Regions from separate parts of the Cytobacillus sp. ABV4_503 genome, predicted to be linked through region 2. Evidence: a T-box and tRNA genes for the amino acid it is inferred to sense, from the RefSeq annotation. Region 2 holds a T-box; the other holds one or more tRNA genes.
What was found. A T-box is a leader RNA that pairs with one kind of tRNA and senses whether it is charged. The one in region 2 lies ahead of ileS (isoleucine--tRNA ligase), so its partner is inferred to be a tRNA-Ile.
Positions count from the first base shown of each region.

Region 1: it has a tRNA-Ile gene. The T-box ahead of ileS (isoleucine--tRNA ligase) is inferred to sense a tRNA for this amino acid. The anticodon was not compared.

Region 1 covers NZ_JBSWTH010000001.1:4,021,242-4,036,768, reverse strand. The annotation lists rRNA gene ACXAD1_RS20330 (23S ribosomal RNA) at 1-428, shown strand, start outside; rRNA gene rrf (5S ribosomal RNA) at 679-795, shown strand; tRNA gene ACXAD1_RS20320 (tRNA-Val) at 805-880, shown strand; tRNA gene ACXAD1_RS20315 (tRNA-Thr) at 901-976, shown strand; tRNA gene ACXAD1_RS20310 (tRNA-Lys) at 1,119-1,194, shown strand; tRNA gene ACXAD1_RS20305 (tRNA-Leu) at 1,210-1,294, shown strand; tRNA gene ACXAD1_RS20300 (tRNA-Gly) at 1,303-1,377, shown strand; tRNA gene ACXAD1_RS20295 (tRNA-Leu) at 1,384-1,472, shown strand; tRNA gene ACXAD1_RS20290 (tRNA-Arg) at 1,488-1,564, shown strand; tRNA gene ACXAD1_RS20285 (tRNA-Pro) at 1,572-1,648, shown strand; tRNA gene ACXAD1_RS20280 (tRNA-Ala) at 1,658-1,733, shown strand; tRNA gene ACXAD1_RS20275 (tRNA-Met) at 1,752-1,828, shown strand; tRNA gene ACXAD1_RS20270 (tRNA-Ile) at 1,846-1,922, shown strand; tRNA gene ACXAD1_RS20265 (tRNA-Ser) at 1,936-2,028, shown strand; tRNA gene ACXAD1_RS20260 (tRNA-Met) at 2,047-2,120, shown strand; tRNA gene ACXAD1_RS20255 (tRNA-Asp) at 2,124-2,200, shown strand; tRNA gene ACXAD1_RS20250 (tRNA-Phe) at 2,224-2,299, shown strand; tRNA gene ACXAD1_RS20245 (tRNA-Gly) at 2,314-2,387, shown strand; tRNA gene ACXAD1_RS20240 (tRNA-Ile) at 2,392-2,468, shown strand; tRNA gene ACXAD1_RS20235 (tRNA-Asn) at 2,483-2,557, shown strand; tRNA gene ACXAD1_RS20230 (tRNA-Ser) at 2,563-2,653, shown strand; tRNA gene ACXAD1_RS20225 (tRNA-Glu) at 2,658-2,729, shown strand; gene ACXAD1_RS20220 (hypothetical protein) at 2,822-3,019, opposite strand; gene glgB (1,4-alpha-glucan branching enzyme) at 3,243-5,189, shown strand; gene ACXAD1_RS20210 (glucose-1-phosphate adenylyltransferase) at 5,131-6,276, shown strand; gene ACXAD1_RS20205 (GlgC family sugar phosphate nucleotidyltransferase) at 6,331-7,359, shown strand; gene glgA (glycogen synthase GlgA) at 7,356-8,807, shown strand; gene ACXAD1_RS20195 (glycogen/starch/alpha-glucan phosphorylase) at 8,797-11,211, shown strand; gene ACXAD1_RS20190 (dimethylarginine dimethylaminohydrolase family protein) at 11,784-12,632, opposite strand; gene ACXAD1_RS20185 (hypothetical protein) at 12,787-12,999, shown strand; gene ACXAD1_RS20180 (TraR/DksA C4-type zinc finger protein) at 13,067-13,822, opposite strand; gene ACXAD1_RS20175 (1,4-dihydroxy-2-naphthoate polyprenyltransferase) at 14,115-15,047, opposite strand; gene ACXAD1_RS20170 (isochorismate synthase) at 15,465-15,527, shown strand, end outside.
Region 2 covers NZ_JBSWTH010000001.1:1,444,234-1,459,760, reverse strand. The annotation lists gene ACXAD1_RS07465 (carbamoyl phosphate synthase small subunit) at 1-796, opposite strand, end outside; gene ACXAD1_RS07460 (dihydroorotase) at 793-2,079, opposite strand; gene ACXAD1_RS07455 (aspartate carbamoyltransferase catalytic subunit) at 2,042-2,980, opposite strand; gene ACXAD1_RS07450 (solute carrier family 23 protein) at 3,133-4,437, opposite strand; gene pyrR (bifunctional pyr operon transcriptional regulator/uracil phosphoribosyltransferase PyrR) at 4,577-5,122, opposite strand; gene ACXAD1_RS07440 (RluA family pseudouridine synthase) at 5,328-6,239, opposite strand; gene lspA (signal peptidase II) at 6,211-6,708, opposite strand; gene ACXAD1_RS07430 (hypothetical protein) at 6,788-7,075, opposite strand; gene ileS (isoleucine--tRNA ligase) at 7,537-10,308, opposite strand; T-box leader at 10,403-10,665, opposite strand; gene ACXAD1_RS07420 (DivIVA domain-containing protein) at 10,717-11,235, opposite strand; gene ACXAD1_RS07415 (YlmH family RNA-binding protein) at 11,379-12,152, opposite strand; gene ACXAD1_RS07410 (YggT family protein) at 12,218-12,481, opposite strand; gene ACXAD1_RS07405 (cell division protein SepF) at 12,488-12,931, opposite strand; gene ACXAD1_RS07400 (YggS family pyridoxal phosphate-dependent enzyme) at 12,936-13,622, opposite strand; gene pgeF (peptidoglycan editing factor PgeF) at 13,623-14,450, opposite strand; gene ACXAD1_RS07390 (YlmC/YmxH family sporulation protein) at 14,520-14,789, opposite strand; gene sigG (RNA polymerase sporulation sigma factor SigG) at 14,883-15,527, opposite strand, start outside.

The DNA of each region.
Region 1 (15,527 bases), 2.6 Mb from region 2:
TCCACATCGACGGGGAGGTTTGGCACCTCGATGTCGGCTCATCGCATCCTGGGGCTGTAGTCGGTCCCAAGGGTTGGGCTGTTCGCCCATTAAAGCGGTACGCGAGCTGGGTTCAGAACGTCGTGAGACAGTTCGGTCCCTATCCGTCGTGGGCGCAGGAAATTTGAGAGGAGCTGTCCTTAGTACGAGAGGACCGGGATGGACGCACCGCTGGTGTACCAGTTGTCTTGCCAAAGGCATCGCTGGGTAGCTATGTGCGGAAGGGATAAGTGCTGAAAGCATCTAAGCATGAAGCCCCCCTCGAGATGAGATTTCCCATAGCGTCAAGCTAGTAAGATCCCTGAAAGATGATCAGGTTGATAGGTCAGAGGTGGAAGCGTGGCGACATGTGGAGCTGACTGATACTAATCGATCGAGGACTTAACCAAAACGAAAAGCGGAGGCGACTGTTCAACTTCGAGAGACGTTGGAGAGCCGGCCATTCAAATCCTGGTTTTGGGATTTGGAGGGACGGATCGAAACGGCCGAGAAGTTAGGAGCCGAAGCTAGACAAGTCATTGGTGAATACTCGGAAAACTTCTTCATGCATTATCTAGTTTTGAGGGAATGAAAAATATGAAATTTCCTCTTGAAAAATCCTAAAAAGACGGTATAATAAAACTTGTCTTTGAAAAATAGTCTGGTGGCGATAGCGAGAAGGTCACACCCGTTCCCATACCGAACACGGAAGTTAAGCTTCTCAGCGCCGATGGTAGTTAGGGGCTGTCCCCTTGTGAGAGTAGGACGCTGCCGGGCGTTAATAATGGAGGATTAGCTCAGCTGGGAGAGCATCTGCCTTACAAGCAGAGGGTCGGCGGTTCGATCCCGTCATCCTCCACCATCAATTTAATTATACAAGCTGCCGGTGTAGCTCAATTGGTAGAGCAACTGACTTGTAATCAGTAGGTTGGGGGTTCAAGTCCTCTCGCCGGCACCACTTTAGCGAGCCATTAGCTCAGTCGGTAGAGCAGATTGCAGCACCAGTGAATTACTTCACCCGAATAGCAATCTGTGACAAAGCGTTTAGCTTTGGAACATCTGACTGCACATTTCAGGCTTTAGGAAGTCTCATAAAATATGAGCCATTAGCTCAGTCGGTAGAGCATCTGACTTTTAATCAGAGGGTCGAAGGTTCGAGTCCTTCATGGCTCACCATTTTAATTTAATATTGCGGGTGTGGCGGAATTGGCAGACGCACCAGACTTAGGATCTGGCGCCGCAAGGCGTGGGGGTTCGACTCCCTTCACCCGCACCATTCTTTAAGCGGAAGTAGTTCAGTGGTAGAACATCACCTTGCCAAGGTGGGGGTCGCGGGTTCGAATCCCGTCTTCCGCTCCATTTTTTGCCGGGGTGGCGGAACTGGCAGACGCACAGGACTTAAAATCCTGCGGTAGGTGACTACCGTACCGGTTCGATTCCGGTCCTCGGCACCAGAAGAATTTAATAATGCGCCCGTAGCTCAATTGGATAGAGCGTTTGACTACGGATCAAAAGGTTAGGGGTTCGACTCCTCTCGGGCGCGCCATTATTAACGGGGAGTAGCTCAGCTTGGTAGAGCACTTGGTTTGGGACCAAGGGGTCGCAGGTTCGAATCCTGTCTTCCCGACCATTTATTATTGGGGCCTTAGCTCAGCTGGGAGAGCGCCTGCTTTGCACGCAGGAGGTCAGCGGTTCGATCCCGCTAGGCTCCACCATTATTATTTTAACATTTCGGCGGTGTAGCTCAGCTGGCTAGAGCGTACGGTTCATACCCGTGAGGTCGGGGGTTCGATCCCCTCCGCCGCTACCATTTAATTAAACAATGCTGGACCTTTAGCTCAGCTGGTTAGAGCAGACGGCTCATAACCGTCCGGTCGTAGGTTCGAGTCCTACAAGGTCCACCACTTTCATTTATACGGAGGAATACCCAAGTCCGGCTGAAGGGATCGGTCTTGAAAACCGACAGGCGGGTCAAACCGCGCAGGGGTTCGAATCCCCTTTCCTCCTCCATATTTTTAATAATACTATCGCGGGGTGGAGCAGTCCGGTAGCTCGTCGGGCTCATAACCCGAAGGTCGCAGGTTCAAATCCTGCCCCCGCAATCTGGTCCGGTAGTTCAGTTGGTTAGAATGCCTGCCTGTCACGCAGGAGGTCGCGGGTTCGAGTCCCGTCCGGACCGCCATTTTTATAAAATAAACAATATACGGCTCAGTAGCTCAGTCGGTAGAGCAAAGGACTGAAAATCCTTGTGTCGGCGGTTCGATTCCGTCCTGAGCCACCATCTTTAATCTTAACGCGGGTGTAGTTTAGTGGTAAAACCTCAGCCTTCCAAGCTGATGATGAGGGTTCGATTCCCTTCACCCGCTCCAAAATGGGCCTATAGCTCAGCTGGTTAGAGCGCACGCCTGATAAGCGTGAGGTCGATGGTTCGAGTCCATTTAGGCCCACCATTTTATATTATTGTTCCGCAGTAGCTCAGTGGTAGAGCATTCGGCTGTTAACCGAACGGTCGTAGGTTCGAATCCTACCTGCGGAGCCATATATGGGGAAGTACTCAAGTGGCTGAAGAGGCGCCCCTGCTAAGGGTGTAGGTCGGGTAACCGGCGCGAGGGTTCAAATCCCTCCTTCTCCGCCATATTGGCCCCTTGGTCAAGCGGTTAAGACACCGCCCTTTCACGGCGGTAACACGGGTTCGAATCCCGTAGGGGTCATACAAAAAAGCTGTCAACAATTTGTTGGCAGCTTTTTTTCTGTCTTTTCTGTTCTGTTCCAGCATACCTTCAGTTAGTTACATCTCTGTTTTTTAATCAAACTTCTCTTCTTCCTTGCTTAATTTATTGCCTGGATTATTCAAATCGATCTCGGAAGATATCCCCGTATAGGGGCCTCTAAACATATCACCAGTGGCCATAATCTTTCCATCCGGTGCTTCAAATAACGGAACTCTTACTTCATTTTTTGATGCCTCATTCAATAATAATTCCTCTTCTTTATTACTCAAAATATTATTCTCCTTTCATTTTTTGCTTGCATACTTTGTCTTATTTTGTCTGAGTTTACCGGAGATTATGTCGAAGTCTGTTAAATTGGGCAGAATGTTATCGGATTATAGCGGGTTTTAGACATTGTTGTCATAAAATTAAAAAAACTTTTACAAGGATTTTTCTCATGTTCCGCGAATATAACAGGAAAGTCAAAAGAAACGAGACTGGGTGGGGAGAAGGATGGTAGTGGATACTTTGTTTCCAACCGATTATCAGCTGCATTTGTTCCATGAAGGGACATATTATGAAAGTCACCAGTTATTTGGTGCACATGTTGTTTCCAATGGCGGAGATGTGTTTACCCGCTTTTGTGTTTGGGCACCGAATGCTGAAGTTATCAGATTAGTCGGTGATTTTAATGATTGGAATGGAGAAGGCTATACCTTACATAGAGTGAATAATGAAGGTGTCTGGTTTATTCAGCTGGATGGAAACATGGAAGGTGCCTTGTATAAGTATGAAATTGAAACAAAGAAAGGAGATGTTTTATTAAAGGCTGATCCTTATAGCTTTTTTTCAGAAGTAAGGCCCAATACAGCATCTAAAGTATATTCGCTGGACGGGTATCAGTGGAATGACAGCAAATGGATCCAAAAAAAAGAAATGAAGTCTATTTATACGGAGCCTGCAGTCATTTATGAAGTCCATATGGGTTCATGGAAGCAAAAAGAATCTGGAAGTCTGTATACATACAGGGAGCTTGCAGATGAGCTAATTCCTTATGTGGTCGAACATGGGTTTACGCATATAGAATTGCTTCCTCTAATTGAGCATCCGCTCGACGCTTCCTGGGGCTATCAGGGAACAGGCTATTACTCTGTTACAAGCCGTTATGGCAGCCCGCATGATTTTATGTATTTTGTTGATCAGTGCCACCAGCATGGTGTTGGTGTCATTCTGGACTGGGTGCCGGGGCACTTCTGCAAAGATGCCCATGGTCTTTATCAGTTTGATGGTTCGTATTTGTATGAGTATGAAACTGAGGGCGACAGAGAGAACAGAGTATGGGGCACAGCCAATTTTGATCTCGGCAAAAATGAAGTTCAAAGCTTTCTTATTTCCAACGCTGTTTTTTGGATGGAGAAATATCATATTGATGGCTTCCGGGTTGATGCGGTCGCTAATATTATCTATTGGCCTAACCGGGATGGGAAGACAGAAAATCCATTCGGCACCAGTTTTCTGCAGAACTTAAATAAAGTTGTTTCTCAATATGACTCTTCCTTTCTCATGATGGCAGAGGATTCAACAGACTGGCCGCAAGTGACTGCACCAGTCCATTATGGAGGGCTGGGTTTTCATTACAAGTGGAATATGGGCTGGATGAATGACGTTCTTACATATATGGAAACAGCGCCTGAGAGGCGATCTGGTGTTCATGGAAAGATGACATTTTCGCTTTTGTATGCTTTTACAGAAAACTTCATACTGCCTTTTTCACATGATGAAGTTGTTCATGGAAAAAAATCGCTGCTTGATAAAATGCCGGGAGATTACTGGCAAAAATTTGCTCAATTCAGGCTCCTGCTTGGATATATGATTGCCCACCCCGGTAAGAAGCTTCTTTTCATGGGAAGTGAACTTGGGCAGTTTTCGGAATGGAAAGACAAAGAACAGCTTGATTGGCATCTGCTTGATTACGAGATGCATAAAAAAGCAAATGATTATGTGAAAGATTTAATAAAGGTTTATAAACGTTCAAAGGCTCTTTTTGAGCTTGATCATCTTCAGGATGGTTTTGAATGGATTGATTGTCATAATGCAGACCAATCCATCTTTTCTTTTATCAGGAAAGGCTCTAAAGTGGATGATTTTCTTGTGATTGTCTGCAATTTCACACCTGCTTTCTACCTTAATTATCGTATTGGAGTTCCAAAGGCGGGTTCCTATCGGGAAATACTCAACAGTGACAGTGATAGCTTTGGAGGATCAAATTGCACTAACAAGAGGGTCCTTAAGACAGAGCAATTAGAGTTTCATGGCAAGCCGTTCAGTTTGGAAATGTCTATTCCGCCATTTGGCATTTCAATCTTACGCCCTGTAAAACATCGGAAGGAGAGGAAGGGAAATGGGAAAGAAAAAGTGCGTCGCAATGTTATTAGCAGGAGGGAAAGGGAGCAGGCTTAGTTCTCTGACAAAAAGTCTTGCGAAACCTGCAGTTCCCTTTGGAGGGAAATACCGGATTATTGATTTTACATTGAGCAATTGCACCAATTCCGGAATTGATACAGTCGGTGTTCTTACCCAATACCAGCCGCTGGTTCTGAATTCGTATATTGGCATAGGCAGCGCATGGGATCTTGATAGAAAGAACGGAGGTGTGACCGTACTGCCCCCTTACAGTGAATCATCGGAAGTGAAGTGGTATACGGGAACAGCGAGTGCCATTTATCAGAACCTCAATTATTTAAAGCAGTATGATCCTGAATATGTCCTGATTTTATCTGGTGATCATATTTATAAAATGAATTATGAGCTGATGCTGAATTATCATATTGAAAAAGGCGCGGATGCCACTATTTCTGTAATTGAAGTGCCTTGGCCGGAGGCAAGCAGGTTCGGAATCATGAACACCGATGACGAGATGCGGGTTGCAGAATTTGAGGAAAAACCAGCATATCCAAAAAATAATCTGGCCTCCATGGGAATATATATTTTTAATTGGTCTGTTTTAAAGGAATATCTGGAAATGGATGACCGCAATCCGGAATCAAGTCATGACTTTGGAAAGGATATTATCCCACTGATGCTTGATGAAAATAAAAAGCTGTTCGCTTACCCATTCAATGGCTACTGGAAGGATGTCGGTACAGTCAAGAGCCTGTGGGAAGCAAATATGGATTTATTGGATGATGAATGCGAGCTGAATCTTTTCGATCATGATTGGCGGATCTATTCGGTGAATCCGAATCATCCTCCACAGTTTATTTCAACTCAAGCAGAGGTTGCAGAGTCTTTGATAAATGAAGGCTGTACAATTGAAGGGGAAGTTGAAAAGTCAGTGCTATTTCAAGGGGTTCTGGTTGGAAAGAATACTGTGATCCGTGAATCGGTCATCATGCCTGATGCTGTAATTGGTGAAAATGTCTATATAGAAAAGGCTATAGTGCCAAGCGGAATGAACATACCTGATGGCGTTGTTATTAGTGCTTCCGAAGAAGAAGATGAAATTATTCTGATAACACAGGAAATGATACAGGGAATTTGTTCTTAATTCACAGCCTGGATGCCAAAACGGCGCCTGGCCAATAAAACGGGAGGGAATGTCATGAAGAAGAGAATGCTTGGTGTGATAGACGCAACAACCTACCATGAAGAGTTAGAGGAATTGACAGTACACAGGTCGCTCGCAGCTGTTCCGTTTGCAGGCCGCTATAGGCTAATCGATTTTGTTCTCTCCAATATGGTCAACTCGGATATTGAAAGTGTTGCCATATTTCCGAAGTATCAATATCGCTCTTTAATGGATCATCTTGGTTCCGGGAAAAATTGGGATCTTAACAGAAAAAGGGATGGGCTATTCTTTTTCCCATCTCCTTTGCTGGATAGTCCAAGTAAAGGAATTGGATCTTTCAATCACTTTGCAGCTAATTTGGATTATTTTTATCGAAGTAAGCAGGAGTATGCATTGATCTCAAACTGTTTTACCGTTTTTAATATGGACTTCAGGCCTGTTCTTGATAGACATATTATGACGGGGTGTGATATTACAGTTGTTCGGCAGGATGGGCGCTCCCTTGAAATGTACCTTGTAAAAACTTCGCTGCTCATTAGCTTAATAGAAAATAGAAACGAGACTGGATACACATGCATGAGTGATGTCGTTACAGACATCCATCATTCTTACACGATATGCAATTATGAATATGCCGGTTTGGCCGTCATGATTGATTCCATTGAAAATTACTTTGCTGCCAGCATGGGTCTATTGGAACCGGAGGCTTGGAAAAATATTTTTCTGCGAAGTCAGCCGATTTTTACAAAAGTAAAAGATGAACCGCCAACCCGTTATATGAAAGGTGCGAGTGCAAAGAATTCGATGATTGCGAATGGATGCATGATTGAAGGGACGGTTGAGAACAGCATTATATCCCGAGGGGTAAAAATTGGCAAGGGTTCAGTCGTGAAAAACTGCATAATTATGCAAAAAACCCAAATTGGAGAAAACTGTGTTTTAGACTCCGTTATTTTAGATAAAGATGTTAAGGTAGAATCCGGTGCCATGATTGAGGGAAGACGTGAAATGCCTATGGTTATTCGCAAAGGCACCGTACAAGGAGCGCTGATGAACTCGTGAAAGTATTGTTTGCTGTTTCTGAATGTGTTCCATTTGTTAAATCCGGAGGACTTGCTGACGTAGCTGGTTCTCTCCCGAAAGAACTTGCAAAGCAGGGGACTGACGTACGGGTTATCCTTCCTAAGTATGGTTCCATATCAGATAATTTAAAAAAGAAAATGACTAAAAGGTGCGAGTTTACAGTTCAGGTAGGCTGGAGAAACCAGTATTGCGGAATTGAAGAACTTGAGCATCAGGGAATCCTATTCTATTTTGTTGATAATGAATACTACTTCAACCGTGAAAAATTATACGGTTATTATGATGATGGAGAGAGGTTTGCCTATTTTAACCGGGCCGTGCTGGATGCTCTTCAGCATATTGATTACTATCCGGATGTCATTCACAGCCACGATTGGCATACTGGAATGATTCCTTTTCTGCTGAGGGTTGAGTATCGTGCGAAAAAAGGGTATGAGTTCATTCGGACAGTCTTCACCATTCATAATCTTCAGTTTCAGGGAATCATGCCGGGGAGTGCTTTAGGGGATCTATTAGGGCTTGACTATAGCCATTTTCATCCAGATAAGCTTGAATTCTTCGGAAACATCAATTTTATGAAGGGCGGACTTGTCGCTGCTGATAAAATTACAACAGTCAGCCCTACCTATAAAGATGAAATTCAGACGAAATATTACGGAGAGAAGCTGCATGATTTGCTGAAGCGCAGAGCTTATGATCTGGAAGGAATCTTAAATGGGATTGATGATGAATTTTATAATCCTGAGAAGGATCCATTTATAAAAGAGAACTATGCCGTTGAAAAACTTCAGATTAAAAAAGAAAATAAGATGGATCTTCAGAAAAAATTCAGCCTGCCGGTTAAGGAAGAGGTTCCTCTGATAGCCATGGTTACGAGGCTGACAAAACAAAAGGGCCTGGACCTGGTTAAATGTGTGTTCCATGAGCTTATGCAGGATGATATTCAAGTCCTTGTTTTGGGGACTGGGGACCCTGAGTTTGAGCAATTTTTCAGGGAGATGGAAGCGGGCTACCCCGATAAGTGCAAAGCATATATTGGATTTGATGAAGGGCTTGCACATGAGTTCTATGCAGGATCCGATTTATTCTTAATGCCTTCACAATTTGAGCCATGCGGCTTAGGGCAGATGATTGCAATGAGATATGGATCCATTCCCATCGTCAGGGAAACAGGCGGATTAAATGATACTGTTCATTCTTACAATGAAGTCACAGGAGAAGGCAACGGCTTTTCCTTCAGCCATTTTAATGCCCATGATATGCTCTATACTATTAGAAGAGCAATAGGCTTTTACGGTAACAGCAAAATATGGGAGCAAATTATGAAAAATGCAATGGGAATGGATAACAGCTGGGCGCAATCTGCTTTCAAATACAATCAGCTATATGCAGGCCTTGTTTCAAGGAGTGAAAGCCATGTTTTCTGATCGCGATGAGTTCAAGGAGGAATTCTTGAAGAAATTGGAGATGACATGCGGTAAAAGCTTTGGTGAAAGCACAGAAAGAGATCATTACTTCACACTTGGAAATATGATCAGAGAACATGTGAGCACAGAGTGGATTAATACTAATGAACGCTACCGCATCGACCGTGAAAAGCAGGTATATTACTTATCCATTGAGTTTTTATTGGGGCGCCTGCTTCATCATAATCTGATAAACCTGGGAATTGAGCAGGTTGTCAAGGAAGGTCTGGCTGATCTGGGAATTGAATTGAACCGTCTTGAAGAAATCGAGGCAGATGCAGGGCTTGGAAACGGCGGACTGGGACGTCTGGCAGCTTGCTTTATGGATTCACTGGCATCCTTAAATCTTCCAGGCCATGGATGTGGTATTCGCTATAAGCATGGCCTATTTGAGCAGAAAATTGTGGATGGCTATCAGGTGGAGCTTCCGGAGCAGTGGCTGCGGAACGGCCATGTCTGGGAAGTAAGAAAAGCAGACCTGGCAATTGAAGTTCCTTTTTGGGGAAAAGTCGAAATGAAAGAGGACAATGGCAGGCTTGTGTTCCGGCATGTGAATGCTGAAACAATTTCAGCTGTTCCTTACGATATGCCTGTCGCTGGCTATAAAACAGATACGATTAACACTCTAAGACTCTGGAATGCTGAACCGTCTCCTTATCCTATAAATCATGATATTTTAAAATATAAACGGGAAACCGAATCTGTTTCGGAATTTCTATATCCTGATGATACCCATGATGAGGGAAAGATTCTGAGGCTGAAGCAGCAATACTTTCTTGTCTCGGCCAGTATCCGTTCCATTGTGCGTTCCTATCGAAAGCAGCATAATAGTTTAAGAGATTTCCACGAATATGTGAGCATTCATATTAATGATACACATCCGGTTCTTGCCATTCCTGAACTTATGAGAATCCTGCTGGATGAAGAGGGAATGGGATGGGAGGAAGCCTGGGACATTACGGTCAGGACGATTGCCTATACGAATCATACAACTCTTTCAGAGGCATTGGAGAAATGGCCTGTCCGAATTTTCCAGCCTTTGCTGCCGCGGATTTATATGATAGTGAATGAAATCAATGAGCGCTTTTGCCGCGAACTTTGGGACAGATTCCCGGGTGATTGGAAGCGGATTGAGGATATGGCGATCATCGCACATGACCAGGTTAAGATGGCACACCTTGCCCTTGTCGGCAGCTCGAGCGTAAATGGTGTTGCCGCACTTCATACAGAAATCTTAAAGAAGAGGGAAATGAATCAGTTTTATGAGATTTTTCCTGAGAAATTTAATAATAAAACTAATGGGATCACGCATAGAAGCTGGCTGCTGAAAGCGAATCCGCTTTTGTCGGATCTTATTAATGAGGGCATCGGGGCTGGGTGGATTCGGGAACCGGAAAAGCTTCAGGAACTGGCAGATTTTAAGAATGATAGAGTATTCCTTGATCAGCTGCATCAGGTTAAGCAATTGAATAAGGAAAGATTGGCAAAGCGTATCCAGGAGCAGCAGGGTATAATTGTTGATACTTCTTCCATTTTTGACATTCAGGTTAAGCGTCTGCATGCTTATAAGCGCCAGCTGTTAAATATTCTTCATGTTATGCATTTATATAATAGGCTGAAGGAAGATTCCAATTTTCGGATGCATCCGCGGACATTTATTTTCGGGGCAAAAGCTTCGCCAGGCTATTACTATGCAAAGAAGATCATTAAATTAATTAATACCGTTGCTGAAAAGGTGAACAATGACCCGAAGACAAAAGAAGTTCTAAAGGTTATCTTCCTGGAGAATTACCGTGTTTCGCTCGCTGAGGAAATTTTCCCGGCTGCAGATATCAGTGAGCAAATTTCAACGGCAAGCAAGGAAGCTTCCGGCACAGGCAATATGAAATTCATGATGAATGGTGCTTTGACAGTGGGTACGCTGGATGGAGCCAATATTGAGATAAAAGAAAAAGCAGGAGATGACAATATTTTCATCTTTGGCCTAACGGCAGATGAGGTGCTCAGCTTTTACCAAAATGGCGGATATAATTCCAGAGAGTATTATCATCATGATAAGCGAATTCGCCAGGTTGCCGACCAGCTCGTGAATGGATTCTTCCCGGATGCTGATGATGAGTTCGAGCCCATTTTCGATTCCCTGCTGATGGAAAATGACCAATACTTTGTGTTGAGGGATTTTGCTTCCTATGTCAATATCCAGAAAGAAGCTGGGAAAGCATACGAGGATCGGGAACATTGGCTGAAAAAGAGCCTGATGAATATTGCCGGTTCAGGCTATTTTTCAAGCGACCGCACAATCAGTGAATATGCGCGGGAAATCTGGAAAATCAAACCCGCTGGCGTTGAGATGATGAATAAGTAAAAAGGAGAACAGCCCTTCCAGTGAGAAGAGGCTGTTTTTTGTTGAGTGGGAATAACGCCAAAATGAAAGTGCTCAAGAGAAAATGGGAGTTAATCAGTGGGAATAACTCCCAAAATGAAGGTGGTCAAGAGAAAATGGGAGTTAATCAGTATGAATAACGCCCAAAATGAAGGTAGTCAAGAGAAAATGGGAGTTAATCAGTATGAATAATGCCCAAAATGAAAATGCTCAAGAGAAAATGGGAGTTAATCAATGTGAATAACGCCCAAAATGAAGGTGCTCAAGAGAAAATGGGAGTTAATCAGGGGGAATAACGCCCAAAATGAAGGTGCTCAAGAGAAAATGGGAGTTAATCAGTATGAATAATGCCCAAAATGAAAATGCTCAAGAGAAAATGGGAGTTAATCAATGTGAATAACGCCCAAAATGATAGTACTCAAGAGAAACTGAGAGTTAATCACGAGGTTTAATTCCCAAACTGTAGATGCCCAAGAGAAATCAGCAGTTAATCACAAAAAGGCGGTTTTTAAGAGAATCTATAATCATTATTCCAGTTCATCGAGGAAGTAGATCTACCCTTTAGTGCGCCTAACCGGCATCGTGCAGCAGCGGAAGGCACCTCCTGATTTAATAATTTCAGTAATGTCTACCTCAATAACTTCATAGCCCCTGGACCTGAGCTCTTTATTGACATTCTTATTAATGGGAAGGCTGAAGATTTTTTTATTGCCAATAGAGAGGACATTGGTTCCGAGTGTGAATTGCTCCTCTTCCGATACTTTTATTAAATCATAGCGTGATTCCAGCATTTTGACTTTTTCCCCGTGGATTTCTCCTGGAAAGATAAGAGCTTCCTCCGGTGAAATAATATTGAATACACAATCAAGATGCAGATATGTATCAGTAAAAGGGATGGATACGACATCATAATCTGGCATAAGGCTGCGAAGATGCTCGATCGCATCTTCGTGGGTACGGCTGCTTACCCCGGCATATATGGTTTGGCCATCGATCAGGACGTCTCCTCCCTCTATGCGGTCTCCCGTAAGATTGTAAAAAGGAACCTGGTTTGCTTCCAGCCATTGTTTCAGGACATTTTCTTCTCCTTGCCGAATATCTGCCGCCATTTCTGCAACATAAACCTTTTCTCCAAGTGTAAATCCGATATCACGGGTAAAAACCTGCTCCGGATATTTTTCAAGCGAGGGCAGCAAAACCACATTGATTCCCTGTTCCTTTAATGCACTGACAAAATGTCTGTGCTGCTTCATGGCTGTGTCTATATTAATACCTTCTTTTTCATAATGCTTTTGTGTTTCATTTATTGTATCTACAATCGTCATGTACTTCGGTTCACATAACACTACTTGTTCAAGTTTGTCATATTCGGAAAAGCATGCAGCTTTTTGTTGTCCGGACATAATGATCCTCCCAGCGATATATTCTTAAGATAATATTGCCTATGAGAAGCGGTTTTACTCCGTAAAAAGCAACTATTAACAAAAATTGCCACTATAAAAAAGGTTTAAAAACCCTGATAATGAAATCATTAGATATAAAGGGGGTAGCTGTTAAATGTACCAAATCGAGAGAGGATCAATGGAAGAAGTTTTGCTGCATCTTCAAAATATTGGACTGCAACTTAATGAATTCGAGAAAACAAATGATTCTATTCCGGTGAAAAACTATAAAGAACTGCTGGAATTCAGCATCTCCATTGCCCGCCGCACAAACGATGTTTCTGATACGATTGATGAGATTATCCAGGATATCGAATCCAAACTATAAACATATATAAGGGTATCTTATTTTGCCATTTGACATAAAAAAGCGATGCAGCTGCATCGCTTTTACTTTAATCCTTATCTTCATCCACATAGCCGTCAGTTTCATGATACGGCACATCACCATAAGGTGCTTCGATATCATTCTCATCCAGCATGGCTTCATACTCTTCCTGTTTCTTGGAAGGATAGACTTTTCTCTCCTTGCCTTCAAGGTCATTTCCGATAAACGTCTCATAATCTTCAGTAAACCCTTCGTCATCATGTCCTTCATTATAAAGGGAGTTATAATCTTCATAGTCGCCTCTTAAGTCAGAGGGTGTCTCAGAAGTTCCAAAACGGGCAACTTCCTGGAAGCTGTCTTCATTATCTACGACTTCTCTGAATTGATGATGCTGAAAGGTATTCCCATGCGCAGGTTCAAGCACATCTTCTTCGACAGGACGGTCTCCGGGCACGTTTTGCTCTGGACTATGCTCCTTGCAGTATAGGGTTGCTGGAATCACTTCAAGCCGCTCATATGGAATTTCGGAACCGCACTCTTTGCATTTGCCGTATGAACCATCTTCAATTGCCTGCAGCGCTGCATTTACTTTATTCAGTTCAGAGTCATGATGTTCTTCTAAAGCAAAATCCTTTTCGCGCTCATAAAGTTCAGATCCCATATCGGCTGGATGGTTGTCATAAAGGGATAGCTCTCCTACTGTGTCTCTGGCGCTTGCACCTTCCAGACTTCCTTCTTTATTGCCCTGAAGCTGGGATTCCAGTGATTTTTTTTCATCATTCAATTCTTTTTTTAAATGGCTGATTTGTTCATTGTTCAACATATTATGCACATCCTTGGATTTAATAAATTTTATAAAAGGCCTGCTGATGCCAGAGTCACAAAATAAAGCCAAGTTCTGCCGCTCTTGCTCTGCCGGGTATTAAAAATCTTAGTCCATATGGGTTTAGTATGGACGTAGTTGGCAAAATCATAACGGAAGAAAAAATTTTAGGGTCAAGCATCTTCCATAAATAAAAAATACCCGTTAAAAATGAGATGAAACCAAAAGGGTGCTTTCTGCTGTTTTTTTCAAACAAAAAACCCCTGCTATAAAAGCAGAGGTTTTTTTAAAATCATAAAAGATACCCGATAAAAAGGCCTACTGATAAAAGAAAGCCAAAGATTGTATTTGTCTGGGCAGTGGCTTTCATCGCAGGCATCATTTGCATAGGCAGTGTTTTGCCGATGAAGCCTTTCGTTGCTTTTATTGCCTTAGGCGCACTAAGAACAACGATAGCAAGCCATGGAGTTATGATGTTCATGGCAATTAATATGAAAACCCATGCATACGACACGATGAACATTGCGGCAAGCAGCTTGATTGCCCCATTTTTCCCTAAAAGAATTGCCAGTGTTTTGCGGCCGAATTCCTTGTCGCCGTCCAGGTCTCTGATATTATTGGCCAGCAGAATGGCGCCAACAAGTATCAAAATAGGGAAGGATACTAAAACACTTGTTGCTGTTACGGTTCCTGCCTGAATGTAAAAAGAAATTAAGATGATCAGCATGCCCATGAAAAAACCTGCAAATAATTCTCCAAATGGTGTGTATGCTATCGGCAGCGGACCGCCAGTATATAAATATCCTACTGCCATGGAGGCCAGTCCAATTGCTGCAATCCACCAGCTTGTGTTCATGCAAATATAGAATCCAAGCAATATCGAAATCCCATACAGGCCAAAAGCCAGGTTCAGAACCGTTTTTGGTTTGATTCCTTCCCGGACAATAGCTCCTCCAATTCCGACAGAGTCTTCCGTATCAAGCCCTCTTTTGAAGTCGTAGTATTCGTTAAACATATTAGTGGCAGCCTGAATCAGCAGACTTGCTGCCAGCATAGCCAAAAACATGCCAAATTTTATTTCAGTTAGTTCCATTGCAAGAGCTGTTCCAAGCAGAACCGGCACAAAGGCAGCAGTAAGAGTATGTGGCCTGGTCAGCTGCCACCAGACCCTCCAGTTCTTTGAGTTGGAAGCAGGCGGAAAATTGGTCTGTGCTTGTGGTTGCATGATAACTCTCCCCTTATTTATCTATTCTGTAATGATATCATTAATTGCATCATTCAAACTTGTTTATTTTAACCGATGACCAGGGTATTGTCAAAGTAAACCGTTATACGGCTATATATCAAACACCTTAAGTTTAGGTAAATAATGCAAGAGTGTCAACGTATTATTGCCGTAAAAAGAACCGGAATTTTCCATAGTTAAGGGAACTTTAATGCAGCACGTTCCGGTATTAACAGTGCTATTTGCTGAATTGAGTTCAATTCATATTATAGATGCCTAAAGTAAGCTATAATATAATAAGGATGCAAAAAGGGATGGTCTGATTGACATCATTGACATTCTCTGAATTACAGGTGTATCTTAGAATAAGTTTAAAGTAGGATAACAGCAATCTAAGCTGTTATTGGAGGGATTTTTTTGGTTACGATACAAGATACGGAACTAAAAGAAGGGATCCAAGAGGCGATCGAGAGGGCAAAA
Region 2 (15,527 bases):
CGAATTTCATTTTTTCTGTATTGGCACCGCATGCAAGGGCAAACAGCTGATGTCCCAGGCAAATCCCAAAAATCGGCACATTTCCTAACAGACCTTTAATCATTGTGATAGCTTCCGGAACATCCTTCGGGTCTCCAGGTCCATTTGAAAGCATAACCCCATCCGGGCTCATGCTGAGTATTTCTTCAGCTGTTGTATTATAAGGTACCACAATCACATCACAATCCCGTTTGTTCAGTTCTCTTAAGATACCGTGTTTCATGCCAAAATCCACAAGGACTACCCTTCTGCCGCGGCCAGGGCTTGGATAAGGTGTCTTAGTGGAAACTTGCTTAACCTGATCGTTCCGAAGCTTTGTTGCACGCAGTTTTTCGATGATTAATTCCGGGCTTTCATTTATGCTGCATATAGCACCTTTCAGCGTACCATGCTGCCTGATAATCCTTGTTAATTTTCTAGTATCAATCCCAGCAATTCCGGGGATGTTTTTCATCTTAAAGTATTCATCAATTGTTTGTTCATTTCTCCAGTTTGAAGGAAACTCGCTTGCTTCTTTAACAATGAACCCGGAGATTGCAGGAGAGATTGATTCAAAATCATCTCGATTAATTCCATAATTTCCGATTAAAGGGTATGTCAATGTTACAATTTGTCCGCAGTAGGAAGGGTCAGAGAGGATTTCCTGATAACCCGTCATTCCTGTATTGAATACGACCTCTCCAATCGAATTCGTATCGCTTCCAAACCCTTTTCCAATAAAAATTGTCCCGTCTTCCAGAATCAGCTGTTTTTTCATGCTCTTACACTCCCTCTGTTCCAAACAATTTTTCCGCCTGCTATTGTCATAACCGGCCACCCTTTACAATCCCAGCCAGTAAATGGCGTATTTTTCCCTTTTGATAAGAACTGGGATGGGTCAATTTTTTCCTGGCGGTTTAGATCAAGCAGGACAAGATCTGCTATATTACCTTCTTCCACTCTTCCTGATTGTAAGCCGAATGCCTCAGCTGGCTTGATTGTTAAAAAATCAATCAGCTGTTTTAGTGTGAACATTCCCTTCTCGACGAAGTGTGTGTAAAGGAGCGGAAAGGCTGTTTCAAGTCCAACAATTCCAAAAGGCGCCAGCTCCATCCCCTCTTCTTTTTCTGCATCAGTATGAGGTGCATGGTCGGTCGCGATAAAATCAATCGTACCGTCCAACAACCCTTCTATTAAGGCAGCTCTGTCATCTGCACCTCTAAGTGGAGGATTCATTTTAAAGTTTGCATCCAAACCCGGGATATCCTCTTCACATAGAAGGAGGTGATGAGGTGTCACCTCGGCCGTTACCTTGATGCCTGCACGCTTTGCATCTCTTACCACCCTGACAGACTCTTTCGTACTGATGTGGCAGACATGATAATGGCAGCCAGAAGCTTCGGCAAGGAGTACATCCCTTGCGATTTGCACTGATTCACAGACGGAAGGAATACCATTTAAACCATTCTCTTTAGCAAAAACTCCATCATGTACGGAGCCTTTGTTAATGAGGGTATTTTCTTCGCAGTGCGCAACAATCGGCATGCTGATCTCTGCGGCGTTCCTCATTGCCTGCAGCATCATGGCAGCTGATTGCACCCCAACTCCATCATCAGTAAAAGCAAACGCTCCAGCTTCTTTCAGTGCTTTAAAATCTGTTAATTCCTGGCCAAGCTCACGGATTGTAATCGATGCATACGGCAGAACCTTGACCAACGCAGTCTCTTCAATTCGGCTGTTCAATTTTTCAAGCTGTTCCTTCGTATCAGGTACAGGCCGGGTATTCGGCATCGCCGCAACCGTTGTGAAACCGCCTTTGGCTGCTGCCTTTGTGCCAGTTTCAATGGTTTCCTTCTTTTCACCGCCAGGCTCACGCAAGTGTACATGCAGATCTATAAAGCCTGGTGCAATCAATAAGCCTTCTGCATCAATCACTTCCTGTGCCTTTTTCTCGATACCTGCACCTATCCCGGTGATTTTTCCTGACTCTATGTAAATGTCGGTCTTTACAAAATTCCCTTCCTTAGTAAGCAACTGGCCATTTTTGATTAATGTTGACATGATTAGCTCCCCCTTCAATATGTTCAATTGATCTTTTTAGTACAGCCATTCGAATGTACACACCATTTTGCATTTGTTTGAAGATTCTGGAGCGCTCGCATTCCACCAAGCAATCTGCTATTTCTACACCCCGATTTACAGGGGCCGGATGCATGATAATGCTGTTTGGCTTCATTTTTCTTTCACGCTCTTCTGTAAGGCCGTATGCCAGGTGATATTCTTCAGCCGTTTGATTGGCTTTCGATTCATGTCTCTCATGCTGAATTCTCAGCAGCATGACAACATCAGAAGTTTCAATTGCTGTGTCAACATCTTCATACATGCCATTTTCAAGCAATTCTTCATTGAACCATTCTTTTGGACCTGAAAAAACAACCTTCGCACCGAGCCGTACAAGTGCATCTGCATTGGATCTTGCGACACGGCTATGGGCAATATCACCGATGATGGCTACTTTTAATCCTTCAAAGGAACCGAATTCCTGTTTAATTGTCAGCAGGTCAAGCAGTGATTGTGTTGGATGATGGCCGCAGCCGTCCCCTGCATTCAGGATGGAAACACCGCTTTTACCTGCCAATTCGTCAAAGTATCGATCCAGGCTATGGCGGATGACGACTGCATGAACACCGATTGCTTCAAGCGTTTTTACCGTATCGTATAATGATTCACCCTTGGATACACTTGATGTGCTGACCTCAAATGGGATTATGTCCAGTCCAAGCCGTCTTTCCGCCACTTCAAAGCTGCATTTTGTCCTTGTGCTGTTTTCAAAAAAAAGATTTGCGACAAACACCTTTTGTTCAGGACTCCATGTCCCGCCGTTTAAAAAGTATTGTGCATCCTCCAGGATTTTATTGATTTCATTAATTTCTAACTCTGAGGTAGTGAGCAAATGTTTCAAGATTATCCCTCCTCTTTCAGTAAAAAAACACCCTGACAATTTGGTCAGGGTGCTGCATAGTTGAGGCAGCCAGATATACGGATACACTGTTCCCGTATAGCCTGCTTGCCGCCAACACCCTTTTAAGTCTCTCTGAACTTAGTTAAAAAGCGTTAAGCTACATTATTTTTTTTTTCGTTTTCAGCTTCAAACATATCTTCCTTGGCCTCTTCTCTGCCAGGAAGAATCAGGTTCAGGAGAACGCCGCTGATCGCTGCCAGTGCCATTCCTTCCAGTTTAAATGCCCAAATTTCGATATGGGCTCCGCCAATTCCGAGTACTAGGATGACCGAAGCAATAACCAGGTTACGGTTGTTTCCAAAATCCACTTTGCTGTCAACAAGCATTCTTAATCCTGATGAAGCGATGATCCCGAACAGAAGGATCGACACGCCGCCCATTACTGGAGTTGGGATCGAGCTGATTAGTGCAGTTACCTTACCAATGAATCCGAAGATGATGGCGATGACTGCAGCACCTGCCAGTACATAGACACTGTATATTTTCGTGATGGCCAGTACGCCTATGTTTTCACCGTAAGTTGTCTTTGGCGGACCCCCGATTAATGCCGAGATCATTGTTCCTGTTCCATCAGCAAGGATGGAGCGGTGAAGTCCCGGTTCTTTAATATAATCTCTCCCAACTACTTTTCCAAGGACAAGCTGATGGCCGATATGTTCAGAGATTGTCACAACAGCTACTGGTATCATTAAAAGAGCCAGATCAAGGGTTACCCTCACTTCATAATCAGCGAAGGGGATTAAGAATTCCGGCATCTCGAACCAGGATGCCTGCTGTACAAGCGAGAAGTCTATCAGGCCCACTGCCAGTGAGTATACATAGCCGATTATGATACCTGCAAGAATCGGCACCATGCTGAGCATTCCTTTTGCATAGATGGAGAAGATGATTGTTGCACCTAAAGTGATGAGCGCTGCTGAGAAATGCACCATGCTGTATTCACCCGTTTCAGGGTTGTTCATGGCCATACCGACTGCTGTGCCTGCTAATGCCAATCCGATTACAATGATTACCGGGCCGACCACGATTGGCGGAAGCAGATTCATAATCCAGCGGTAGCCCGCTTTTTTGATGATCAACGCTACGGCTCCATATACTAGTCCTGCCATAAAGCTTCCGATCATGGCAGCACCTGGTCCGCCAGCAGCTTTTGCTGCGATGATTGGAGCAATGAAAGCGAAAGATGACCCTAAATATGCCGGCACCTGCCATTTTGTTATGATGAGGAAAGCTATGGTTGCAAGTCCGCTTGAGATTAAAGCTATGGCAGGATTTAATCCTACTAAGAAAGGTACAAGTATAGTGGCTCCGAACATTGCGAATAAGTGCTGTAAACTTAATGTCAGCCAATGGGCTGGTTTTGGAACATCTTTTATATCTAGAATAGGCTTATGCATGCCAATCTCTCCTCTTCAATTTATTAAAAAACCCTCTTTGCCAGAGTCGCAAAGAGGGTAAAAGAGCACAGCAAAAGATAGACTGATTTTGCTGAGTCCCCCTTTGCCAGCCTCTCTGGACTGTATTTAAAAGGGCTATTTAATTTTCAAAAATGCTAACTTGATCGCTTTCATCCACTTCCTTCAGCTCGACAACAATTTTTTCCGAACTGGAGGTTGGAATGTTTTTTCCAACATAATCAGCTCTTATCGGAAGCTCTCTATGGCCCCGGTCCACGAGGACTGCCAGCTGAATCTGCGATGGCCGTCCGATATCAATCAGCGCATCAAGGGCGGCTCTAACTGTTCTTCCTGTATAAAGAACATCATCGACCAGTATCACTTTCTGTTCATTTATATCTTTTGGAACATCTGAGCCTTTGACAAGCGGCTCCTGATTTTCAGTCTTTTTCGTAAGATCATCTCTATATAGAGTAATATCAAGTTCGCCTACATCAATTTTGGCACCTTCGATTTGTTCGATCCGCTCCGCCAGGCGGTTCGCAAGGTATATCCCCCTGGTACGGATTCCAATCAGGATGCAATTTTCGATCCCTTTATTTTTCTCTATAATTTCATGAGCAATCCTTGTCAGCGCTCTCCTGATTGCCTGGTCATCCAAAACTATTGCCTTTTGCTGCGGCATTCTGATCACCTCTATTATCTGATTCTCTTCAGTTAATGTTATATACAAAAAACCTCTCACCGATCTGGCGAGAGGGTAAACGATTTTATTGCTGCAGAATAAGGATACAATGCTCCTTATTCAATCCGTTTCCTTCCCAGCCTCACGGGACTGTTTTAAAGGACTTATTCAACTATAGTCATCATATAGCACAGTTGGACAGTTGTCAACGATTATTTGCCAGTTTACCTAATAGCTCTTCGAAATAAGCAGGCATAGGTGCTTCAAATTCCAGGTACTCACCTGTTCTTGGATGATTAAATCCAAGAACACCTGCATGCAGTGCTTGTCCTCCAAGATCAAGAGTCTTTCTTGGACCGTATTTAGGATCTCCTGCCAGAGGATAGCCAATGTATTTCATATGAACACGGATTTGATGGGTTCTTCCCGTTTCAAGCTGGCATTCCACCAGTGTAAAATCCCTGAAACGCTCAAGGACCTGAAAATGCGTAACCGCATGTTTTCCATTGTCAACAACGGTCATGCTTTGACGGTCTTTGGGATCGCGGGCAATTGGGGCATCAATCGTACCATAATCGTGGGGAATGACTCCATGGACAATGGCACAGTACTTACGTGTAACGGTTTTATTCATCAGCTGGTTCACAAGACTTTCATGTGCCATATCATTCTTTGCAACCATAAGAAGTCCCGATGTATCCTTATCGATTCTGTGAACAATTCCTGGCCTCATGACCCCATTTATTCCTGAAAGATCTGTGCAATGCGCCATAAGTCCATTTACAAGAGTGCCAGTGCCATGCCCGGCTGCCGGATGGACCACCATTCCTTTTGGTTTATTTACCACCAGGACATCTTTATCTTCATAATAAATATCCAGCTCCATTTTTTCCGGCACAACATCCAGTTCTTCAGGTTCAGGTATTGTTATTTCAATTTTATCATTTGCCGTACATTTGTAATTGGTTTTCGGCTTCTGCCCGTTTACAAGAACATTGCCGTCTTTAATCCATTGCTGAACCTGCGTTCTTGACCAATCCGCATTCAATGTGGATAACACTTTATCTATTCTTTCTCCTGCCTGTTCTTCAGGAATGATGTGTTCCATTTTCTCCATAAGATTTCTCCTTCTTCTTTGCTTCTCTCTCTTCAAGCAGCATCTGAATCATCAGTAGCCCTACACCAATAACCAGAGCCGAGTCAGCAATATTGAAAACGGGGAAGTCATATCCAAAAATATAAGTGTTAACGAAATCCACCACTTCTTTTCTAAATACCCTGTCAATAAAGTTTCCAATCGCTCCGCCCAGCATCAGGCCCAAAGAGACTCCAAGCAGCAATTTGCCTTTGGCAGCTTTTTGAATGTAATAAATGATACCAATTATGACAATAACGGTTATTACGTAGAAAAACCACATTTGCCCCTGCAGGATGCCCCAGGCAGCGCCACGGTTGCGGTGCGATGTAATATAAAGAAAGTCCTCAATAACTTTAACACTTTCCCCTAATTCAAAGTTCTTTACAATCAGCCACTTCGTAAACTGATCAAGTGCAATCACGAACAATGCAATTATGTAATAAAACACAAAGGCAACCCCCATATCTCATATCATTACCTTTGCATTTTAGCACAAACTGAATAAAAAACACAGCACACGCCTAAACTCAGTGGAAAATAGATTTTCTGTAGAATTTCCCCAGCCTGCTGCAGTCCTCCATTGTTTTTAAAGTAGGGATCACCTGCAGCAAATCTTGCGGAAGCAGTTCACCTGAAATTTCACATTTGCCAAAACTTCCAGATTCAATTTTGCTGAGTGTTTGTTCAATATCATGCAGCTCTTCCAATAAAATCGGTTTTATCAAAGCGGAACTATTGCCTTCCATTAGCCTTTCCAGTATTTCCTGTCTTGTATTACGGAGTTCTGTATATAGCCCTTCTGCTTTTGCATCCATGCTTTTTCCTCCGTTCTCTGATGTTTACTTTATTATTTTCTCGGAACGGATTTCAGACACGGATAAACTTTTAGCAAACGGCACAACATTTAGTGAAGGTGGAATTATTTATTAAGACTCTTTTCGTATAAATTGTTGTTTTTCGCTTATCAATGTTGTCCGTTGATTTCCGCTCCAGGCTGCTCGCTTTCAGCGGGGCGGCGGTGAGCCTCCTCGACGCTGCGCGCCTGCGAGGTCTCACCTGTCCCGCTACTCCCGCAGGACTTTGAATAAGCATCCTCGAATAAGCACCGCACGAAGGAAATGCGCCAGCATTTTCGAGGATCTCGCACCTTCCGCTACAATCAACTCAGTAAATATAATACAAAAGCAACAAACCTTGCGAATACAGCCTTTATAAAAAGGATTTGAAGAAGTCCAATTAAAAAACAGTCCCCCAATTTTTGAGGGACTGCCAGTATTTAAGCCAAGTGGCTATAATTATTTTTTACAACCTCAGCACAGCGAGGGCAAAGAGTGTCATAGCCTTCTATCTGGCCGACGTCTGGAGTAACTGTCCAGCAGCGATCGCAAGTTTCCCCTTCTGCTTTAGAAACAACTATTGCAGTGTTTTCAAATTTCACAGCATTTTCAGGAGCATCTGACAGGCCGCCTGCTACTTCAAATCCAGAAACGATAAAGATCTGCTGAAGATTTTCCTGAATTGACTCCAGAAGGCTTTTTGCTTGATCGTTTACATAAAGGGTTACTTTTGCAGTCAGAGATTTGCCAATCACCTTTTCATTACGTGCTTCTTCCAATGCTTTAAGAACATCATTGCGAAGCTTCATGAATGCAGTCCACTTTTCTTCCAGCTGCTTTGCGTTCGGAAGCTCTTGATATTCAGGCATATCCGTCAATTGTACACTTACTTCCTTCACATTCGGAATAAAGCTCCAAACTTCATCTGAAGTATGGGAAAGTATAGGTGCAACCAGTTTTGTCAGAGCAATCAGGCTCTTATATAAAACAGTTTGGATAGCACGGCGTTCTGCATTATCTTTCGCTTCAATGTATAGGACATCTTTTGCAAAATCAAGATAGAATGCACTAAGGTCCAATGTACAGAAATTATTTACAGCATGGTAGATGCTGGCAAATTCATAGCGGTCATAAGACTCGCGAACATTCTTGATCAGTTTGTTCAGCTTAACCAGCATAAACTGGTCAACTTCACGCAGGCTTTCAAATGAAACCGAGTCTGTTGCCGGGTTAAAATCATCCAGATTTCCAAGCAAAAACCTGAACGTATTGCGGATCTTTCTATACACTTCTGCAACCTGCTTCAGAATAGCATCAGATACACGGACATCAGCCTGATAATCTACTGAAGCTACCCATAAGCGCAGAATGTCAGCACCAAGCTGGTTCATGACTTTTGCCGGAACCACTACGTTTCCAATGGATTTACTCATTTTTCTTCCTTCACCATCAAGTGTGAACCCGTGGCTCAGCACACCTTTATAAGGTGCTTTTCCTGTCACTGCTACTGCAGTTGAAAGTGAAGAGTTAAACCAGCCTCGGTATTGGTCCGAGCCTTCAAGGTATAAATCTGCAGGACGCTGCAAGTCGTCGCGCTCTAAAAGAACTGCCTGATGGGAAGAACCGGAATCGAACCAAACGTCCATGATATCCGTTTCTTTTGTAAACAAGCCATTCGGGCTTCCCGGATGTGTGAACCCTTCAGGCAGCAGTTCTTTCGCTTCTCTCTCGAACCAGATGTTCGAACCATCCTCACGGAAAAGGTTGGATACATGTTCAATGGTTTCATCTGTGATAATCTCTTCCCCATTTTCCGCATAAAAAACAGGAATTGGCACGCCCCATACACGCTGGCGGGAGATACACCAATCACCGCGGTCCCGGACCATGTTAAATAGTCTTGTCTCTCCCCACGCAGGATACCAATTAGTTTCCTTAACAGCTTCCAAAAGTTCATTGCGGAAATCTTTAATGGATGCAAACCATTGGGCAGTAGCACGGAAAATAACTGGCTTTTTTGTTCTCCAGTCATGCGGATAAGAGTGAGTAATAAAAGTAAGTTTTAATAAAGCCCCAGCTTCCTCAAGTTTTTCAGTAATCGGCTTATTGGCTGCATCATAGAATAAACCTTCAAAGCCAGGTGCTTCACTAGTCATGTTTCCTTTATCATCAACCGGGCATAATACGTCCAACCCGTACTTCATGCCAACATGGAAATCGTCTTCCCCATGGCCAGGAGCAGTATGAACACATCCCGTACCAGCATCAGTTGTAACATGTTCACCCAGCATGACAAGGGAATCACGGCCATAAAGGGGATGTTCGGCAACTACATTCTCAAGCTCTGTCCCTTTTACTGATTGAACAACTTTATAGTCTTCCCATTCAAACTCTTTAGCCACTGAAGCCAGTAAATCTTCAGCAACCATAAACTTTTTGCCGTTTGCCTCAACTACACTATAGGTAAGGTCCGGATGAACTGAAATTCCGAGGTTTGCCGGAATGGTCCAAGGAGTAGTAGTCCAGATAACAATATGTGTATCTTGATCCAATACATTTTTGCCATCTTTTACTTTAAATGCTACATAGATGGACGGTGAACGCTTATCTTTGTATTCAATTTCTGCTTCTGCTAAAGCTGATTCAGATGACGGAGACCAATAAACAGGCTTTTTCCCTTTATAGATATAGCCTTTTTTCGCCATCTCCCCAAATACTTTAATTTGCTGAGCTTCGTACTCCGGCTTCAGAGTGATGTATGGGTTCTCCCAATCACCGCGGACTCCTAAGCGCTTAAATTGGCTGCGCTGGCTGTCAATCTGCTCATATGCGTATTCTTCACAAAGCTTGCGGAACTCAGCAACACTCATTTCTTTACGCTTTACGCCTTTGTTTGTCAAAGCCTGCTCAATTGGGAGACCATGTGTATCCCAGCCAGGAACATATGGAGCATTAAAGCCAGTCATTGACTTAGAGCGTACGATGAAATCCTTTAGGATTTTGTTCAGCGCATGGCCGATGTGGATGTCGCCATTTGCATATGGAGGACCATCATGCAGTACAAACATCGGACGGCCTTTTGTCCGTTCCTGGACCTTTTCATAAATATTCATTTCTTCCCATTTTGCCTGAATTTCAGGTTCGCGCTTTGGAAGATTGCCGCGCATTGGGAATTCTGTTATTGGCATTAATAAACTATCTTTGTAATCCATTCCTTTGCCTCCTGTTTGTAACTCATTAAATACCATGATAGCCAATGAGAGCTGAGAAAAACCACAGAAAAATACAAAAAACCTTCTCATCCCAAAAAGGGACGAGAAGGTTATATTCTCCCGCGGTACCACCCTTGTAGATGAAATATGATTAAATTTCATCCGCTCAAAGAATTCTTAACGTGAATGATCCGCCTTGGCCTACTGATGGTTGTATGTTCGGCAAGGAACTCAAGGGTGATTTTCCAGCTTTTGCTTATACCCGGGCTTCCACCATCCCCGGCTCGCTTACAGAGTGAGTATCCATTCTGTTCATAAGCTTTGAAAAGTCTGTACTGTCCCTCTCATTGTTGATAAACATCGTATTTTACTTTGTTTTAAAATTATATGCGATATTTCCAGCTTTCGTCAAGCCAGTGATTCTTCTTCTTCTCTTAATGATTTAAGTTCAGTGGAATCCAGCTTATATTCCATTAAATGATCCCAATCATCGTTGTTCAGCATATCCAGCTGTGCTTCAACAAGCATTTTGAAACGTGTCCGGAATACTTTAGACTGTTTCTTTAAATCTTCAATATCCAGCGCGATTTTTCTCGCTTTGGATAGGGATTCGTTCACAATTCTGTCAGCATTCTTTTCAGCTTCTTTAATGATTAGCTTCGCTTCTTTATGGGCATTGCGCTTTACATCCTCTGCTGCTTCCTGTGCAACCACAATCGATTTATTAAGTGTTTCTTCAATTGTGGTAAAGTGGCCTATGCGTTCGTTCGTATCATTAAGCTTTTCTTCAAGTTCTTTTTTTTCCCTGATCAGGATTTCATAGTCTTTGATGATCTGGTCAAGGAATTCGTTTACTTCATCTTCATCATACCCGCGGAATCCTTTGCTGAATTCCTTGTTATGAATATCCAACGGTGTTAATGGCATGTGTGCCACCTCCCAGGTCTGTTGATCTTATGTAATTGGTTTGAGCCTGCTGGTTCATTTTCATTATAGCAGACTCCGTAGTCTTTTGATTATTTATTCGACAGGTTGTTTCAAATTCCTTCAATTTTATAAAAAATAAATTGTTATCTCTGCCTCCCAGCAATAATCCTCCATTTGTCCTTTTTTGTTTTTCCATCTATTTCTATGATTTTGGAACGGCCCTGTCCCCTGACTGATATGATGTCGCTTTGCTGGCATTCAAATGAGGGGTTTTCTATTTGCGTCCAATTGACTTTGACTAGTCCCTGTTGAATATAGAGCTGGGATTTTTGTCTTGAGATGTTGTAGATGGCAGAGATGATTGTGTCCAATCTCAGGGATGAAGAGGTGATGGAGCTTTCTTTCCACACTTCTGCTGATTGGATCGCCTCTGAAAAAGGCTGTTTTTTCAGCGATACGGAAGCCCTGCCAATCGACTGCAGCTGCAGGCTGATGTAATCTTCAATTTCCTGTGCTGCAAAAAACTGGATTCTGTCATCTTCAAAAAGGATATCACCGAACTTCCCTCTTTTTAGCCCCAAAGACATTAGACTTCCCAGGACTTGCGGGTGTTCTATGGTGACAAACTTTATAGGATATACCAGTTCAAACAGCCGAATTTGAAAATCGCTCTCATCGCTTTCATAGTAATCCGGAAATATCAGGGCTCTCCTTCTCTCTGCATCTGGGGTTCCCCCAAATAAAGAAAATAAGATTCCGGAATCCTGTCCAATAACGCTTTTAAGGATTTGCTGCTCCCTTGGATCAAGAAAATCAGTAAGCTTTGGTGCATATGTATTTTCTACAAGATCTTTCCAGTTAAGAACCTGGTCAATAAATTCTTTTTCTTCCGGTCGGAAGTGCTGATAAATGGTCATTTTTAAGTAAACCTCCATTTTAAGCAAATAAAAAAGGGCCATTTTGATAGCCCTGTTTGTAGACCTTATGATATCCAATAAAAAAGCTGCTGTAATCCTCCAGTGGCAAATCGCAAAACTAAGATAGCCACAATTGGAGAAATATCAATCATTCCAAGCGGAGGAATGATTTTGCGGAAAGGCTCAAGGTACGGTTCACAAATCCTTGCAAGAAACTGGCCAAATGCTGATTCCCTGGCATTAGGGAACCAGGACAGCAGAATATAAATAATCAGTGCCCACGAGTAATAATAAATTGCAGATGACAATATTCCAAATACTAATTCCATTAAATGCTACCACCTCGTATTTTCTAATTCTTGTTCTTTCATCAGCTGAGAGATGTTTCCTGATACCTCAACATTGTCAGGTGTACATAGAAAAATATCAGTTCCAATCTTTTGAATATCTCCGCCAATGGCATAAACGGTTCCGCTTAGGAAGTCAACAATCCGCTTTGCCTGATCTTTTTCTATTCTCTGCAGATTGACAACAACAGCTCTTCTGTTTTTCAGCTGATCCGCAATATCCTGTGCCTCTGCATAGACACGCGGTTCAACAAGAACTACTTTAGAAGATTTCTGCACACTTTGGAGGCTGACGATGTTCTGTTTTTGAACTGGCTGCTGCTTTTGCACCTGCTTCACCGGCTCTCTTTCTTCTTCGATGATTTCCTCTTCCTTATAGTCATATTCATCATCCAGGAAGAAAAATGTTTTAAATTTTGATTTTATACTCATTTTATCAAACCTCCTGACTCTTTTGGCCTACTAAAGCAGTACCAATCCTCACCATTGTGGCACCTTCTTCAATTGCCAGGGAAAAATCATTGGACATGCCCATTGAAAGCTCAGTACAAGGAGCAAAATCAAATCCCAGATCTTTTACCTTTGTTTGCATGTCTTTAAGCTTACGGAAACAGGAACGAAGCAAATCCTCGTCTGATGAAAGAGGTGCCATTGTCATAAGGCCGATGATATTGAGATTTTTATAATCTGCCAGGCATGAAATAAAGTCAGCTACCTCTTCAGGATTTATCCCCTGTTTCGACTCTTCTCCTGAGACATTAACCTGAACAAAACAATTTATCTTTCGATTCGCCCGCTTGTCGATTTCCTTCGCGAGGGAAAGCCTGTCCAGTGAATGGATATAATCCACTTTATCAATTATATTTTTCACTTTGCGCGTTTGCAGCGTACCAATAAAATGCCAGGTTGGCTTGTCCTTTAACACATCCCACTTGGCAAGGAGTCCTTCATCTCTGTTTTCACCTAAATGAACAATACCTGCTTCAAGGGCTTCTTGTGCCCTTTCCGCTGATACGTACTTAGTAACAGCAATGAGGGTAATTTCTTCGGGCTTACGGTTGGCCTTCATGCACGCTTCCTGAATAGCTGACTCAATTTGCTTTAAATTTTCTTCTACTCTCATTTAGCTTCCGTCTTCCTCCTTCCAGCCAATAAAGCTCATCATTCTGCCTGTACTTCCTCTATCTCTTCTGTGAGAGAAAAAATAGTTTTCATGACAGCTTGTGCAATAATCAGTAATCATGATATTTTCATGAGGAATTCCTGCATTTATCAGAATTGTCCGGTTTAGTTCCTTCAAATCAAGCTGGAATTGATTGTCACTAATTTGATTATATGGCTTTATATCGACATCTTCTAGTATTTTTTGCACTTTTGAAATAACACGATCATCAACTATATAACAATTTCCGCAAATGGAAGGGCCAATTACAGCCTGAACCTCACTTATGTCCATTCCTTCTTTTGCAAATAGCTCAGCCATCTTCCTCCCAATCCCCCCGACAGTACCTTTCCAGCCTGCATGTGCCATACCTATGGCTCCTGTCTTTTCATGCAAAAAGTAAAGCGGCACACAATCCGCATAACAGAGGGTCAGCATGACATCTTTAGAATAAGTGAAAAACCCGTCAGTACCAGAAAAAGAATCCTCGTAAATTAGTGCACCTTTCCCTTTATCATTTCTGGTAACTTTTTTTATATTTATTTCATGAGTTTGTTCAGCACCAACCCACTTTTCATGAGAAAATCCAAGCAAGTCAGCCACATGCTGCCGATTTCGGCTGACTGCTTCATAGCTGTCGTTCACATGCAATCCTACATTAAGCGTTTTGTATTCTTTACGGCTGTATCCGCCATTTTTAGTTGTAAAACCGGCCGTAATATTAGGAAAACGATCCGCCCACTCTTTTATGACAAAATACTCTTCAGTTTTTAAAGAAAATGGTTCCATCAGATTAACCCCATCATATTTTTCTATAGTTTACCACAAGGCAGGCAGTGATGACACCATTAACAACTCCTATGCTTCCTCCTCAATATATTTTGGCTCACTCGCATCCTGATAGCGGACCAGTATGACATCTTCACCAATTTTTATAATGTTTTTCCACGGTATGACAATATCAGCATCTCTCCCAAAAAAACCCAACACCTTCCCCGCTCCTCCGATTATGACGGCTTCAATTTTCCCTGTATTTATATTAATATCTATATCCCCAATATTTCCAAGCTTTTTGCCGTCAGCTACATTTACAACATCCTTCATTTGAAATTCAGATATTTTCACCATCGACACTTCACTCCCAATTTATGTTCTTATTCAATATATGTTTGCCCCTATAGGAAAAATGTTTGTAAAAATAAAAAGCAGCCAAATTGGCTGCTAGCTTTGAATATTTTTATTCATTTGTTTGATTGCCGCTTTTTCAAGCCGTGAGACTTGAGCCTGGGAAATGCCGATTTCCTCGGCCACTTCCATTTGAGTTTTGCCCTGGAAGAAGCGTTTTCTAAGAATCAGTTTTTCCCGTTCATTCAGTCTTCTCATTCCCTCTTTTAGCGCTATCTCTTCAATCCATTGAATATCTTTGTTCCGTTCATCGCTCAGCTGATCCATCACATAGATCGGATCCCCGCCATCATTATAAATCGGTTCAAATAAGGAGACAGGATCCTGAATCGCATCCAATGCAAAAACGATTTCTTCATGAGGCACATCCAGCTCTTTTGCTATTTCTTCCGCTGTAGGCTCTCTTGATGTTTTGCTCATTAAGCGTTCTCTTACTTGCAGAGCTTTATAAGCAATGTCCCTTAATGAACGCGATACGCGGATCGGGTTATTATCACGCAGATACCTGCGTATTTCCCCAATGATCATCGGAACTGCATAGGTGGAAAACTTAACGTTTTGACTTAGATCAAAATTATCAATAGATTTCATTAGACCGATACAGCCGACCTGGAAAAGGTCATCAACAAATTCGCCTCTATTATTAAAACGCTGAATCACACTTAATACGAGACGCAAATT